One region of the Undibacterium sp. SXout20W genome, then DNA from elsewhere that is predicted to be linked to it. Evidence: riboswitches for the same ligand, from Rfam matches in the RefSeq annotation. Region 1 holds a riboswitch; the other holds the start of a gene.
What was found. Region 1 has a riboswitch for cobalamin ahead of bluB (5,6-dimethylbenzimidazole synthase). Riboswitches for the same ligand answer to the same signal wherever they lie in the genome.

Region 1 (8,221 bases):
GGGCTATGCGCAGCACGATAGTTATACTGGCCAAAAAACCGCCTTATTCATTGCTGATCAATGGAAGGCAACGTCGCAGTTGACTTTAGATGCTGGCTTACGCTACGAGACGCAAAAGGTGAACGCTACGCTAGGTAATATCACCAGCGGAAATATCGATAACAATCCATTGCATCTGTATAACCAAGGCGCAAGCATGTTGACAGGTACCTATCAGTCTGTGACACAGACGGATCACGCAACCTCGTTGACGTTGGGAGGTGGATATAAGCTTGCTTCCAATGTGAATCTGTATGCGCGGTTTAATTCCGGGCACCTGATGCCGCAATTTGACGATATTCGTGGTGACGCCGGTAGTAGCGCGACAGCGCCTGTACAAGGAATTAAGACCTATGAATTTGGTATTAAGGCCGTGACATCTGAATATTCTATCTATGCATCGATATTCCACAAGGACTTTACCGGCATTCAACAAAGCCAGATACTGAGTAATAATTCGACGGTGTGGTACAACTATGGGTCACGCACTAACGGTGTCCTGTTTGAAGGCGCATGGCGTCCGTTCACTAATTTCCAATTGGCATTCTCTGGAGACTATGAAGACGGTAAATATACCGGTTTTCAAGGTGTTGATAGTGCAACAGGTACCAGCGATAACGGTAATCAATTGCAACGCCAACCTAAGTTTCAATCACGATTGACGCCAAGTTACCGTGTTCCGACTTCATGGGGCTCGATCAAAATGTACGGTACCTATAGCTATATCGGTAAGCGCTATTCGGATATCCAAAATCAGCAAGTATTACCGTCCTACAATACATTAGATGCCGGTATTCTGGCCGTGGTTGGTGATAAGTTGGAATTCCGCTTAACCGGTACGAACTTAAACAATACTTTAGGTTTGACGGAAGGCGATTCCCGCGTTCTTGGCACGACTTCTGGCGTGATCATGGCGCGGCCTATTTTTGGTCGCGCTATCGAAGCGTCAGTAACGTATCGCTTCTAATCGGTATTACTGACTTTTTTTCATTTTTTAATTTTTTGTTTCTTTTTTTTTGGTTTTACCCGTTTCCCGGATCAACTGATTAGTTGATCCGGTTTTTTTATTTTTCGCTGTAAGTTGTTCATTGCTCGATAGTTGCTTCCAGTGCTTGACAAGCGCCGCCCATCCGTTACATCATCGCGCGGTTCAGGTCCCCCGACCTTCATGGTGGGGAGAATCGGGAAGGCGGTGTAAATCCGCCACGTGCCCAACGCTGTAAAGAGGATGACATTGGTGAATTGCCACTGCGACCATCGGGTTGCGGGAAGGTGCCAATGTCAAATGAATCTGAGTCAGAAGACCGGCCTGACATCTTTTCCAGGGAGCTTGGTCAGGCTCCCCCATTCATTTGCATTAGGGGAATTCATGCAAACAAACCCAATTTCTAAGGGCGTGGAAGCTCACGCCTTTTCGCAAGAAGCACGAGACGCGATTTATCATACTATTTTTTCCAGACGTGACGTCCGTAGTCAATTTCTGCCAGACGCTGTCGATGATGCGGTTCTCAGCCGTATTTTAAGCGCGGCACATTTTGCACCCTCTGTTGGCTTTATGCAGCCATGGAATTTCTTATTGGTGAAATCAGATGAAGTCAAACAACGTGTTCAGCAAGCATATAAATCGGCGAATGCCGAAGCCTTGACCATGTTTGAGGGGGATAAACGTAATAGCTATCAACATCTCAAGCTCGAAGGTATAAGGGAGGCACCGCTTGGAATTTGCATTACCTGTGATCGTGAGCGTACTGGCAGCGTGGTACTTGGTCGTACCCACATGAAAACCATGGATTTATACAGTAGCGTATGCGCTGTACAAAATCTCTGGCTAGCCGCTCGCGCTGAAGGTTTAGGTGTAGGGTGGGTGAGTATTTTTCATGAGCATGAGTTACAAGCTGCGCTTGGCATTCCACAGCATATTGTACCAATTGCTTATTTGTGTGTTGGCTATGTCAGTCATTTTTATCCTAAACCTGAACTAGAAAGCAAAGGTTGGTTGCCACGTCTTCCGATTGAAGATTTAGTATATTTCGATCAATGGGGGCATAGAGATCCTGGCCAGCCGTTGATTGCCCATCTGCAACGAGAACAGCTTGTTGCCCAAGAAATCGCCAGCCGGGCCGCTAGACCTGCTGTGAAATAAAAATACCATACCATGGTGCTTACGCATATTAAACGGGATGTTAAATAAATTCGATATTAAATAAACGCGATGTTAAATAAACGCGATGTTAAATAAATGCAATTTTGAAGAACTGCAGGTAGAAAATATTTTTAATGTCTAATAAGGAATCTTCGCATCATGCTGACTATTTTAGGAAAATCACCGTCGATCAACGTTCGCAAAGTGTTGTGGACGTGCGCTGAACTTAAGCTACCTTTTAATCAAGAGGAATTTGGGGCGGGTGCAATGGCAGTCAACACGCCAGAATTTATGGCATTAAATCCGAATGCAATGGTACCTGTGATTCGGGATGGCGACTTTGTACTGTGGGAGTCGAATACGATTTGCCGCTATTTGGCGGGTAAATATGGACGCAGCGATTTGCTTCCAGTTGATCCTCAAGCGCGTGCCAAAGTGGAGCAATGGATGGATTGGCAAGCGACAGAACTCAATAATTCCTGGCGCTACGCGTTTATGGCATTAGTGAGAAAAAGTCCGGCACACGCCGATGCCCAAGCGATTGCCGCCAGCATACAGAACTGGAATCGGCATATGGAAATTCTCGAAGCGCAGTTACAAAAAAGTGCCGCATTCGTCACTGGTACTGAATTTACACTTGCGGATATCGTGTTGGGATTATCGACACATCGGTGGTTTTCTATGGACATGGAGCGGCCAGAACTACCCGCGGTGAAGGCGTATTATGAGTGCCTAAGTTTGCGCGCCGCTTTTATGCAGCACGGACGTAACGGCCTGCCGTAATTCTGAAGGTTTCTGAGACTAACTTCATGCAGGCGTATGAATGATTCCATGCATCCATTAAAAACTGCAACATGGTGATGTCGCAGGAATTGATGTCCGCTTCATGACATCAAGCTCAAGAGGTCATGAGCGTGGATTTCTCCATGTGGCAGATTTTTAGTGGCATCACTGGCCGCATGTTGTTCGTTGGAACCAGGTGTACTGCGAACGATTTCTAACTCATCTAAACTCGCCGGAATGTTGAATAAAATCTCTGGTGTGACGTTTTCTGGTCTGGGTATGAGTTTATTAGCAACCAGAGTCAACGAAAAATAAATTGATGGTCGGCACACGAGTATCTAAGATAACGCGACATCGCAATTATTCAAAATCCGTTTCGCGCGTTGGTAAATGTGTGCTCATCACCACATGGGCAATCAGATCAATAGCGGGTCTGGCTTTACCTTGCTTATCGATCCAGACTTTGGGTGTTAAAGCACCTGATAGCGAAATGCTTTCACCATCTTCTAAGTCTAAGAGCGTACTACGCGCTTTGTCGTTGAAAGCAATCACGTTGCATATCAGCGTATCACCCTCGTCCGTCATCGCCTTTACTTTGCACGTAACATAAAGTGAGCCTCCTTGGCCGCTACGTTCATCAGCACGGCCGTAAATGCGTCCAGAAATTAATGCGTCTATCATTGTTTGTCAGTTAAATAAGTAGAAAAATAAGTAGAAAAATAAGTAGAAAAATAAGTAGAAAAAATAAGCAGAAAATATTGCATTTTAATAAGCCAGCGAATTAGACGCTGTATCGCGAAATAATGCAATGAATCTCCGCTCGATAGAGCGTAAATCTCAGCATAAACGGTCAGTATGCTTTATTCTTTTATTTTTCCATCGTCGTCAGCCGCTGCTTTTTGTTGCGTTGCTAAAATTTTTTGTGAAGTGAAAAAGAATGAATATTAATCAAATCGCTGAAGCCTATGTCAAATTAGTGCTTGCAACCGGGCAACACGACGATAGTTATGTGGATGCCTACATTGGTCCCGCTGAATGGCGTAATAACGTACAAAAGCAGCCCCTTGCCGAGTTGTTGGTGTCCGCTGACGAGCTTCTGAAAAATGCTAAAGCATTACCTGCAGCGCCGCCGAGTGAAGTCGAACGGCAAGCTTTCCTGTTGCTGCAAGTTGACGCAGTTCGTGCGCATTTAGGTCATCTTGCAGGACATACTTTGGCTTTTGATGATGAATCGCAAGTTTTGTATGATGCCGTATCACCAGCGCTAACCCCGGCTGATTTGGACGTCACCTTGACCGAGCTTGAAAATTTGTTACCCGGTGGTGGCGAGTTGAACCAACGGCTGTCAAGCTATAACAAGCAATTCGAGATTCCACGAGAAAAATTAGACGCGGTATTTACTGCTGCAATTAACGAGGCGCGCGCGCGTACCCGCAAGTACATTGTCTTGCCGGAAAACGAAAGTTTTCAGATTGCTTATGTTACAGATAAAGTCTGGAGCGCATACAACTGGTATAAGGGTAACAGCCATAGCCTGATCGAGGTTAATACAGATTTCCCGATGTTTATTAGTCGTGCGATTGATCTGGCCAGTCACGAGGCATATCCGGGACACCATGTGTTTAACGTGTTGATAGAAAATGAACTGGTCAAACAAAAAGGCTGGATTGAATACGCGATTTATCCTTTATATTCACCCATGTCATTTTTGGCCGAAGGGAGTGCTAATTACGGCATCGAAGTCGCATTCCCTCATGCCGAGCGGATGAAATTCGAGAAAGAAATTTTGTTTCCCTTAGCCGGTATTGATCCTGACAAAGCGGAACGCTATTACCAAATACAGGCGGTGCTGCAAAAGTTATCCTATGTGGGCAATATGGTAGCCAAGCAGTATCTCGATGGTGAGATTAATCGTGAGACTGCGATAGCGATGTTGATGAAATATAGTTTGTCAGATGCCGATCGTTCTGCACAACGTATTCGATTTATCGAAAATTTACGCTCTTATGTCATTAACTATAATCTCGGGCAAGATGTGGTGCAAGCCTACATAGAACGACGTGCAGGAACACAGGATCAGGATTTACGCTGGAAAGTATTGACCGATTTGTTGCGCAGCCCCAAGAGTGCGTCGATGATGGTGTAGAGGATGTTTGTCGTTAAGCTGCTTTTTTACGGCACAATATAATTTTGATGCAAACATTGTTATGCAAATATTGATTTGTAAACATTGTCAGGCTTGTCAGCACAGGGTTGCGTCGCTTACCAGTGAATATGTCTATTTTCAATTTACGCCATGAAAAATTTCGCTAAACGTCTGCTTGTCGCGGTTGCCCTATTCAGTGCAACAATGCACAGTTTTGCCCATGAGAAAAAATCGCATGGTTCACAAGAATCCCATGAATCTCATCAAGCGCATGGTGATAAAAAAGGCGTAGGACTGGTAGAAAAAGAAGGGCGCGGTGAAAAACAACTCCAGGCCTTAAACGTCCATTGGTTCTACAACTGGGGCGCGAGTACTGACATTAAAACGCCTATCAAATTTGTGCCGATGATTTTTTCTTTGCGCACTCTGGATAAATCAGTGCATAGCGATGAAGTACTCGGCTTTAATGAACCAGACAATTCCAAACAATCGGATATTTCTGTTCAACAAGCTTTGCGCAACTGGCCAGAGTTGACAAAAAAATCGAGGTTGATCGGAGGTCCGGCAATGGCAGGTAACCCCGTCAGTGGTTCTTGGTTGCCAGAATTTATGAAGGGGGCGCCTAAAGTGGATTTTGTCACCGTACATTGGTATAAAGGTGCGGACGCCAAAAAATTCATCAAAGATATCCAAGCCGTCTGCAGTGCCTACGGCAAACCGGTCTGGGTCACAGAATTCGCTCCCTCGACTGCGGGTAACGGTCGCAAAGATCCGGATAAATTCACGCAGTCGGAAGTCAATCAATTTATCCAAGACGCAGTCTCCTGGATGAATCAAGAACCGTGTGTGCAAGCATTTGCATGGCATGACGCCAAAGAGGGCACTTCTGCTTTGTTTGATAAAAACGGAAGCTTGACTGAGACCGGGAAAACGTACGCGAATGCGAAATAAAGGCGCATCGTGGATACAGCTATCCAAGCCAGATCTAACGTCTTCTTTATTGCGTCTTTTCAATCTCTAAACAATAGCTAAAGCGACCGCTCATTGTAGAGTCAAGCCTGAGATGGCCCGGCAGCCATTTACCTTTCTTGCTTCGTCAGGAAAGGTAAGCCAAAGATGGCGACACTGAGACTTTGCCCTGCGGATGCCGTCACTTTGTATCAGCACAATTTGTACGTCACACAAAATGGGAAAGCGTCGAAACTCACTTCGCTCAGACAGCGACGCCTTCTTTTGCATTTAGCGTGAAGCACAAATTGCTTTGTCTAAAGCGGTGAAGGGAAAAAGCGATATTGCAACGATCATGAGTGATCTGTGGGGTGAGTGTGACCAGCCAATTTCTGCTAAACCTAGGCGCAGCGCGGGTTTCATCCACTCTAAAAATTACACTTGTTTTAAAGGAATAAGCTTCACTGTCCATTGCTGATCCTTTTCCATGCTCAGCAAGCGGTCGATGTTCGGATGCTTTCCCGGAAACGCAATCGCGTCAGCGGTATGCTCCGCGTACAAGATCAACCCCTTCGCTGCCGCAGCAGCATTGATCACTTCAAACTCCTGCGCTAAGGCATGATAGACACGCACACTTCCTGCCGAGCCTGGTTTGTTGTCGATTCTCGCTATTAAAGTGTCGCCATCAAATAATTCGATCGCCGCCACATGGTTGATGTCTGGCAGGGCGGATAAAATTTCATTAAATTGCATGCTGGGTTCCTTAAAAATTTAAGCGATGAGTATTCTAAAGCTGACCGGTGTTTTAAAGATTTAATGACAATTTGCATAATTTTTAAATTTCCGGAGCAATATACCAATTAGTTTTTCTATTCTTTAAAAGTTAACGCACCATCGTGGGCAAAAGATCGTTCAACCTTATGGAATGCCGTCGAGGTTTCTGAGAAAAGAAAAGATGCCTGTGTTGCGCGTGAAATTGTCCTCGCCTTTCTTTTGGAAAATTTTACTGGTACCGCACAGACATGAGGATAAAAACTTTAGCGCGCTAAAGTTCTTTTTTTTTGTTTATTTAATACACAATTTATGGTGTTAAAAAAACCACAAAAAAATCTTATCGATAACATTTTTATCATTTAATTGTTATTATTAACGTTAATTTTTAGTTACTTTCTTACTTTTTTAAAATTAAACCGTTACCCAAAACAAACAATCTTTGGTTTGGGCTTAAAAACTGTCGTTCTATTAATGCGAGGTCACCAATGAATAATCATAAATTTAAGTTCAAGGTTTCTCATGCATTGTTTTTTTGTTTTGTACAATTATTACTTCTTTCTTCAAGCACCTTTGCTGATGATGGTGATATTCCCTCTGTGCCTATCACCGGCTATAGATAACTCCTGACCCTAGCGGTGGTTTTTTCGATACCGGCTGTAATGGCAGATCATCATGTGGCGGATATACTGCTCCCTCCGAGGCTCAAGAGGCAATTATTGAGGCTGCTTTAGATAAAAAGGCAAAGCTTACTGATGTTCGATGTGCAGATAGTGGTGGTTTAGAAACCATAACATCACGGTCTGATGAGACATCAAGATTTTTAGCAGCTAACCAAGCGGTTGCAATGTTAAAGGCTCAGACGTCATTTGTGAGTGCAATAAATTCGATTATAAAAGGAATTTTTGTAAATAAGTCTGGAGTAGGTCAAAGAATTGAGATTACTTATGCAGACGGTGGCACTGAAACATGGACAATAAATGCAGCACTCTCAAGTGTTTCTGTTGTGCCTAATTCAAATGGCAATTCTTTGCAGCCTGGTGATGGTAAAGTAAAACCGAGCGATAATTGTCCTAAACAAGGCTAAATCATGGAAACTATTTTTAATAAAAAAATAATTTACTCTTTAGCTTGTTTTGTTGCTTGCTTAACTTTGTTTTTGTACTTGAACCGAGGTAGCGACAATCAGCCATTTTTAAAAAAAGATGCTTCGATTCCTGCGGCGCAATCAAATTGCCCACCTCCTCTTTTAGAAAGAAATAGTGAAGCCGTTACCGAAAATCAACCAAATGCTAAGAAGACTGTAGCGATAGCAAAGGCATTTTACGAAAGTAAAGATTTGCATGCTTTTGCGGAAATGGCAAAAAAACGACCTGAAGAAGGTGGTATTA
Region 2 (8,221 bases), on a different contig from region 1:
GTTTGATACAACAAACCGTAACACCGGTTTTGCAAACGCCGGCAATAATGGTATTTGCAGGTGACCATGGCGTGGTTGCTGAGGGTATTTCTGCTTTTCCGCAAGATGTTACGTGGCAGATGGTCGAGAATTTTTTGGCTGGTGGTGCGGCAATCAACGTATTTGCACGGCAAAATGGGATCGCGCTGCAGATCGTTGATGCAGGCGTTAATCATGCATTTGGACCGCGCGAAGGGCTTCATGATTGCAAAATCGCCTCTGGCACCCGTAATTTTGCCAAAGAGCCTGCGATGACGTTGGCGCAGTGTCAGTCTGCGCTACAACGTGGACGCGATTTGGTGGCTGCGTTGTCTGGCAATGTCCTCGGTTTTGGTGAAATGGGAATTGGAAATACGACGGCAGCAGCGGCGTTGATGCACAAGTTAGCTGACGTACCTGTGGCGGCTTGTGTTGGTGCTGGGACGGGCTTAAATACCGCAGGAATTCTGCATAAACAAGCAGTCATCGAAGCGGCGGTCGCCTTCCATTCACAGATGCACCAACCATACGATGTCTTGGCTTGTTTTGGTGGCTTTGAAATCGCCATGATGGTTGGCGCAATGCTGGCGGCAGCCGAGCGTAGAATGGTGTTGCTGATCGATGGTTTTATTGTGACGAGTGCATTGCTGGTGGCGGCCAGAATTGAGCCGGCAGTATTGGACTATTGCGTGTTTTCACACCAATCTGATGAAAGTGGCCACGCACGTATGCTCAGTGCTCTTGGGGTGAAACCCGTGTTGCAGATGGATTTGCGTTTAGGTGAGGGCACTGGTGCAGCGTTAGTCTATCCGCTCGTGCAAGCCGCTGTGAACTTTCTGAACCAGATGGCAACGTTTGGCTCCGCGCAAGTTAGTGAAAAAACTGGAGACTAAGTCAAATGGCTATGTCAAATTCATGATCGTTCAGCTACGCCAATACTGTCTGCATCAGCTGCGATTGTTTTTTATCGCGCTGCAGTTCTTTACCCGCATACCAATTCCGCAATGGGTAGGATTTGATGCCAACTGGTTGCATCAGGCGTCCCGCTATTTTCCGGTGGTGGGGTGGGTTGTTGGCGGGGTGGTGAGTGGTGTCTATGTGGCGGCGTCGCAATGGTGGCCAAACGCAGTTGCTTTGGTGATGTCGATGGCCGCAGGTATCTGGGTGACTGGCGCATTTCATGAGGATGGTTTTGCTGACGTGTGTGATGGTTTCGGAGGTGGTGTGACGCCAGAACGTGTGCTGACCATCATGAAAGATTCGCGCATTGGAGCTTATGGCGCTATTGGTATTTGCCTCATGTTATTGTTTAAATTTGTGCTGCTTGTGAGCTTGCCGATGGTCTTGGTTGTTCCGGCAATGCTGCTGGCACATGCATTGTCGCGGCTCTTATCTTGCAGCTTGATTTGGTTGCTTACTTACGTCAAAGAAGATGGTAAAGCGAAACCGCTTGCGCAGCATATGAGTTCCAATGATTTCGGCGTTGCTTGTCTGAGCGTCGTTGTACCATTAGGCGCCATTTTATTGTGGCAACCAGTGATTTTGGAGCGTCTGTTGCCCGCATTGATTCTCATGTCGTTGGCAGCATTTTGGTTTGCGCGTTTATTTGTGAAGCGCATCGGCGGCTATACCGGTGATTGTTTGGGCGCTGTACAGCAATTAACTGAAGTGGTCTTTTATCTCGGCCTGCTGGCACATGTGCCTTCCTGAGGATGAAGCTGTATTTGATTCGCCACACAGCACCTGTGATTGGCACCAGCATTTGCTACGGTCAGAGTGAAATCGCGGTGAGGGATCAGGACGTAGGCCTCTTAGCGGCGCATCTCCAAGGTCGATGGCCTGATTCTGTTCCCGTCTATAGCAGTCCCTTATCCCGTTGTTTGAAACTCGCACAGAAGCTGCATCCTCACCCCATCGTTGATGATCGTCTGATGGAATTAAATTTTGGTGATTGGGAAATGCAGGCCTGGGACCATATCCCGCGTTCGGAAATCGATTCTTGGGCGGCGGATGTCGTCAATTACGCTCCTGGTGGCAACGAGACTTTATTACAAATGGCGGCGCGTGTATTAGCCTTTGTTTCAGATTTGCAAAAAAATGCGCATGAACAATCGGTGCTCGTCTGCCATGCTGGCGTCATTAAAATCTTATTGGCCTTGCAGCCAGGAAATACTTCTGTCGACTTAGCGCAACGAGTTGCACAATTGGCGCAAAAAATTGAATTTGCTTCTTGCACTGAAATAAAAATCCTGTTGTAGTACTAATATTGTTTTTTTGTATATATTCGTCAACATCTGCGCTTCTTTGATCGGTGTTGTAAAATTCCCGCCAGATGAGTTTAACGCGTATTTTTATCGTAAATGTCGTACCTGACGACAGGTGTAAGGTCAATGATAGAGTTAAGAAGAGCACCACGAATCAACGTGACATGGCGCGCTGGCGTCAAGCTCAAGGATGGGCGTCTATTATTGTGTAAGGCCATTAATATCTCTAAAACCGGCTTGTTACTTGAATGTTCGCAAGCCTTATCCCCGGGTAAGATCTACCCCTTGCTTATAGAAGTTCCGTCACTGGTAGCGCGTTCAGAATTGGTACGTGTGAGTTGTCAATGTGAGGTTAAACACGTCGTGTTGAGTGGTGATAATTATCGGGTTGGCGTGGCATTAGCCGGCCTGCCGGGTTCGGATGCCGAGTTGATCAGTGCCTGGGTATCGATGGCAAATCAAAGAGCCACTGTTGTGTAAATAATGGTTTAAGCCCGGTAAATAAATTGATTTAGCCGCATTCAACGCTACTGGAAAAAACGCTTTCCTGTTTATTTTTGCGTATTTCTGCTTATTTCTGCTTACTAAGCGCACTACTATTCAAGCCACGAGGCGCGACGACGTCCTGCTGAACGGCGCTTCAATGCCATAACTCTTCTTGCCGCTTGCGCCTTCGACCTATAGAATGACGGGGTTTTGGTGCTCGCAGACATGTCCATGTCTGCGGTTAAACGGGAAACATGATGTACTTTATGCATGAGTTCGAGGGGTGGCTAAGTTGTTTTGGCGCCCGCGAATAGCTGTAGTAAGTTGCAAAAATGTGCTGCCCCCGCAACGGTGTACAAATTGCTAAATCTAGTGTTTAGCCAGCTATCTTGCAATACCACTGTGCTTGTTTGCATGGGAAGGTCAGATGGTGATATTTGTCAGCCCGGATACCGGCCAGAATACGTGAAGTAATACGAACGGGGATTTTCGTTGTTGGCTTATGTCTGAAGCTTGATATCTTGCGACTTTTTGATCGCTATCAGTTTCAGTTATCGGGTTCGACGTTCTCTGCCTTGTAATTGCTTTGTTCTGAGTGACCTACGGGGACGTTGGTTGCTTGACCATTTTAATTTCTTATCATGAATTTTGTATTAAAACCTCTCGCCATTACGATGGCTTTGGCTGCTGCTTTTCCGTCCGCAGTATTCGCTCAATCGATAACAGACAGTAGTGCACAAAACGTTGTTGTTACAGCTGGACGCCAAGTTCAGCTGGCAAAAGACGTCTTGGCCGACAATGTCATTATTACTTCAGAACAAATTGCAAAAGCTGGTTCCGAATCCTTAGTTGATTTATTGCAACAACAACGTGGGATTGAAATCTCCCGTAACGGTGGTGCGGGTACCACGTCTTCTGTGTTAATGCGTGGTGGCAGTAATGCGCAAAATGTGGTCTTGATTGACGGTGTACGCTACAGTTCTTCAACAGTTGGCGGTGCCAGCTGGGAAACTATCCCACTGAGCCAGATCGATCACATCGAAATTGTTTATGGCCCTCTATCGAGTTTATATGGCGCCGATGCAATGGGTGGTGTGATTCAGATTTTCACCAAAAAAGGCAATGGCCCTGCAGCAATGACCGCATCCTTTGGCGCTGGTAGTTATGGCTTGCGGAAAATGCAGGCGGGTGTTGCGGGTTCGTCTGGCAATGAATTTAATTATGCTTTGAACGTCGGTCATGAAAACAATATCGGTTTTTCTGCGACTAATCCGAATGCTGGAATATATAGCTATAACCCGGACCATGACGGCTATAAGCTCGATAGTGCTAGCGGTAGTTTTAACTGGCAACTCGCACCAGGCTATGAAGCCGGTGTGAAATTCATGCAAAGCCGCCTGAATGCCCAGTTCGATGCAGGTTCAGCCTATGATGATCACACAATCGAACAGTTACAAACGATCGCCGCGTATGGCAAAGTAAAAATCAGCGATATCTGGACAACTAACCTGCAAGTTGCTCAATCGAATACGCTTGGTTATACCGATGCGTCGTATGGGCAAAGTCAGATTGATACCCATCAGAATCTGTTCAGCTTACAAAATGATATTCGCCTCGGCAAAGACGTACTGCAGGTGATTGCTGAAAGCCGTCAGGAAAAAGTCAGGGGTTCAACTGCCGCCTTGAATCAGAATCGGACGACCAATTCAGTCGCCGCATCCTACCTATGGAAGCAAGATGCTCATCTCGCGAGTGTCAGCGTTCGTAATGATAATAGCTCCGTGTACGGCTCAACTACGACGGGTAGCCTGGCGTATGGCTATCGTCTGACTGCAGATTGGCGTGTGAATGCCAGTTACGGTTCGAGTTTCCGCGCGCCGACATTTAATGAACTTTACTATCCAGGTTATGGCATCACTGCCAACCAGCCTGAAAAGGCAAAAAATGCGGAAGTCGGTATTTACTATGAGCAAGGTAGTAGCCAATTGAGCGCGGTTTATTATCAGAATAAAGCGACAAATTTGTTAGTGAGCACGAATGTATGCCCGGTCCAGCAGGCCACCCATCCATATGGTTGCGCCTACAACGTTGATAAAGCCACTATGTCAGGCGTGACCTTGGGTGCGAATACCCATTTGGGTGATCTGGCATTACGAGGTTCTTTGGATTTTCAAAATCCGGTTGATGATACGACTGGCAAACGTTTGGCACGTCGCGCTAAGCAACACGCCAGTTTTGCTGCGGAATATACTTTGGCGCAAGCAAAGTTCGGCCTGGAAACGCAGTTCTCGGGCAATCGTTTTGATAATGTCGCCAACACTCGCACATTGAGTGGTTATGGTTTGATGAATTTGTATAGCACATATTCTTTGAGCAAAGACTTGTCTGCGGTAGCCCGTTGGAATAACGTGTTAAACAAAGACTATGCATTGGCGTATGGTTACAATACGCCGGCGTCGAATGTGTATGTAGGCTTTAATTACGGTTTCAAATAATAAAGGACATGCGAAAAATCGCTCTAGCTGCGTTGTGGCGCCTGGTCATACTGAGCTTGGCGCCATTGATCCATCTTTGAAACCGATTTTTGATGCAGTGCTTGAACGCTGGTGAGATTGTCAGCGTTTAAGCAAATTTTAAAAGTCAGAGTGATGAAGTCATCTGTCAAGATAGTTCGTTTCTTTAGCTTCCCCATTTTTATGGTTCAGGCATGACAATAATGTCTCTTTTTACTTCTCGTCAGACCTTTCAGCCGCCCGTGCCCTTGGCAGCGAAGAGCGCTACTTTGACCTTATCTGTTTTAGTTCTTATCTCACTTGCGAGTATTGTTGTTGCCTGTCTGACTGGCTCGGTAAGTCTGAGTTTGAATGAGTTGGGACGTGCCTTTATCGAACTTATGCATGGTGAACCTTCGTCACTTGCGGCCAGCTTGTTGGAGCTGCGTTTGGGGCGTGCTTTGACTGGTTTTATTACTGGTGCAAGTCTGGCACTTTCTGGTGTAATGATGCAGGCTTTATTGCGCAATCCGTTAGCCGATCCGTATGTGCTTGGCATATCCGGTGGTGCATCGGTAGGCGCATTGGCGATGATTTTATTTTATGGGGCATTCTGGATGGTCGATATGGCCGCTTTTGCTGGTGCCATTGCGGTCGCATTGTTGTTGTTTGCGTTGGCTTATCGCGATTTACGCGGTAGCGGAAGCAGTGAAGGAAGTGCGCCTATATTGTTATTGACGGGCGTGATTGTTGCCGCCGGTTGTGGTGCGCTGATTACGTTGATGTTGTCGGTTGCATCGGATAGTCGCTTGCGTGGCATGGTGTTTTGGATGATCGGAGATCTTTCAAATACGCAAACTCGTTTTTTACCGTGGGTTATTGGCGTTCTGGTACTGACGTTTGCAATGCAAAATGCGCGTGGAATTAACATTGCAGCAATGCATGCAGATAATGCAAGCACCTTGGGTGTCAATGTGGGACGCTTAAGGCAATTATTATTTCTCTGTTCGGCGCTTTTGACGGCAAGTGCAGTCAGCACGGCTGGCAGTATCGGCTTTGTTGGGTTAATTATGCCGCATGCATGCCGTTTCGCTTTGGGGCCAGATCATCGTTTATTAATTCCTTCTGCGACGTTGGCAGGGGGGAGTTTTTTGGTACTGGCTGATACGATTGCTCGCACTGCCGTTGCACCTCAACAGTTACCAGTTGGCGTGATTACTGCCATGATCGGCGTACCGATGTTCTTGCTTCAATTGCATCAACTTCGGAGGCGCTAATGGAAACCCGCGACCTGAGTTTATCCGCCGGCCCACGGCAGCTAATACAAAATCTCAATTGGAAAATTAATCTAGGTGAATGCTGGTGCATTATCGGACGCAACGGTGCTGGTAAAAGTACTTTGTTAAAGACCTTGGCCGGTGTCCGTGATGCGCAGGCTGGACAAATTTTTTTACAGGATAAATTGTTGCAAGACTGGCCCTTACTTGCGCTCGCGCGTGAACGGGCGTTTTTGCCGCAAGGAAGAGTCGATGCATTTGCCTACACGGCAATTGACACAGTTTTAAGCTCGCGCCATCCGTATCAAGGGTCACAGTTTTGGGAATCCAAGTCGGACTTGATGATTGCGATGCAGGCGTTGCGTGAACTCGATGTAGAAGATCTGGCGCAACGTGATGTGCGCAGCTTGTCTGGTGGCGAACGTCAACGGGTCGCAATCGCTGCGCTGTTGGCGCAGGACGCACAATTGATGTTGTTGGATGAACCGGCAAATGCGCTTGATCTGGCGCATCAGGTCAGCGTGATGCAATTATTTTCAACATTATGTCGCGAACAAAATAAAGCAGTCGTTATGGTCAGCCATGATTTGAATCTGGCTTACCGGATAGCAACCCACGCTTTGCTTTTAATGGGGGATGGTCGTTACTTGGCCGGCTCGGCGGATCAAATTTTAGATGCAGAACAATTGAGTTCGTGTCTCGGACATCCTATTGAACGTTTTGTTCATAACGGACAGACGCTATTTTTACCACGCGATTAACAAGGCTTACGATGAGTATCTTGAATACAGCAACCAATAATTTGATGGCAGATGTCAACGTACACACTGATGCAAACGCAGAAAAGAATACTGACAACATCAATACGCGTCATCAACGTCGTATGCAACGCAAAAAAGCGTTAATGGATGAAAAAATAGAGCAGGCTCAACGCGCCACCGGCGTGTTGTTGATACATACTGGAAATGGTAAAGGGAAAAGTTCTAGTGCTTTTGGTATGGTCATGCGGGCATTGGGGCACGGCATGAAAGTCGGTGTGGTGCAATTCATTAAAGGGGCGATGTCGACAGGTGAAGAAATTTTCTTGCGACGTTTTCCCGATGAAGTGCAATTTCATGCGATGGGTGAAGGCTATACATGGGAAACCCAAAACCGTGAACGTGACATAGAAAAAGCGACACTCGCCTGGGAGCAAGGTAAGAAATTTTTAAATGATCCTGACATTGGTCTCGTCGTGTTCGATGAACTCAATATTGCCCTCAAATATCACTATCTGGACATTCATACCGTGATTGCCGATTTGGATGCCCGTCCGGAAATGCAACATGTGGTTATAACAGGGCGGGGCGCATTACCAGAATTAATCGCAATCGCCGATACGGTGACCGAGATGCAAGTCATAAAACATGCCTTTAAAGATGGCATTGTTGCTCAGGCAGGTGTTGAATGGTAGCAGCGACGGCCAAAGTTGTTTTGATTTCCGCCATCGCTTCGGGGCAGGGTAAAACTACGACGACAGCAGCGCTGGCACGGAAATTAGTTCAGCAAGGTAAAACTGTCCGCATTTTCAAAACCGGCCCCGATTTTATCGATCCAATGATGTTGGAACACGCTTATGGTTATCCGGTGTATTCATTGGATCTTTGGATGGTTGGGCAGACAGCATCACAACATATGCTGGCGC

Region 2: linked by a shared signal. The riboswitch ahead of ACO0K1_RS01135 (TonB-dependent receptor domain-containing protein) and the one ahead of bluB (5,6-dimethylbenzimidazole synthase) in region 1 are both predicted to bind cobalamin.

Annotation. Positions count from the first base shown of each region.
Region 1 is NZ_JBMPPH010000014.1:766-8,986, reverse strand. It holds gene ACO0K1_RS09395 (TonB-dependent receptor domain-containing protein) at 1-1,006, shown strand, start outside; cobalamin riboswitch at 1,175-1,366, shown strand; gene bluB (5,6-dimethylbenzimidazole synthase) at 1,409-2,182, shown strand; gene ACO0K1_RS09385 (glutathione S-transferase family protein) at 2,342-2,965, shown strand; gene ACO0K1_RS09380 (hypothetical protein) at 3,125-3,280, shown strand; gene ACO0K1_RS09375 (single-stranded DNA-binding protein) at 3,326-3,646, opposite strand; gene ACO0K1_RS09370 (hypothetical protein) at 3,903-5,111, shown strand; gene ACO0K1_RS09365 (glycosyl hydrolase) at 5,262-6,062, shown strand; gene ACO0K1_RS09360 (DUF2322 family protein) at 6,495-6,812, opposite strand; partial or broken gene ACO0K1_RS09355 (MobA/MobL family protein) at 6,954-7,085, shown strand; gene ACO0K1_RS09350 (hypothetical protein) at 7,678-7,917, shown strand; gene ACO0K1_RS09345 (hypothetical protein) at 7,921-8,221, shown strand, end outside.
Region 2 is NZ_JBMPPH010000001.1:223,092-231,312, reverse strand. It holds gene cobT (nicotinate-nucleotide--dimethylbenzimidazole phosphoribosyltransferase) at 1-911, shown strand, start outside; gene ACO0K1_RS01150 (adenosylcobinamide-GDP ribazoletransferase) at 892-1,728, shown strand; gene ACO0K1_RS01145 (histidine phosphatase family protein) at 1,731-2,276, shown strand; gene ACO0K1_RS01140 (PilZ domain-containing protein) at 2,409-2,762, shown strand; cobalamin riboswitch at 2,963-3,243, shown strand; gene ACO0K1_RS01135 (TonB-dependent receptor domain-containing protein) at 3,410-5,263, shown strand; gene ACO0K1_RS01130 (FecCD family ABC transporter permease) at 5,485-6,537, shown strand; gene ACO0K1_RS01125 (ABC transporter ATP-binding protein) at 6,537-7,298, shown strand; gene cobO (cob(I)yrinic acid a,c-diamide adenosyltransferase) at 7,343-7,990, shown strand; partial or broken gene ACO0K1_RS01115 (cobyrinate a,c-diamide synthase) at 7,984-8,221, shown strand, end outside.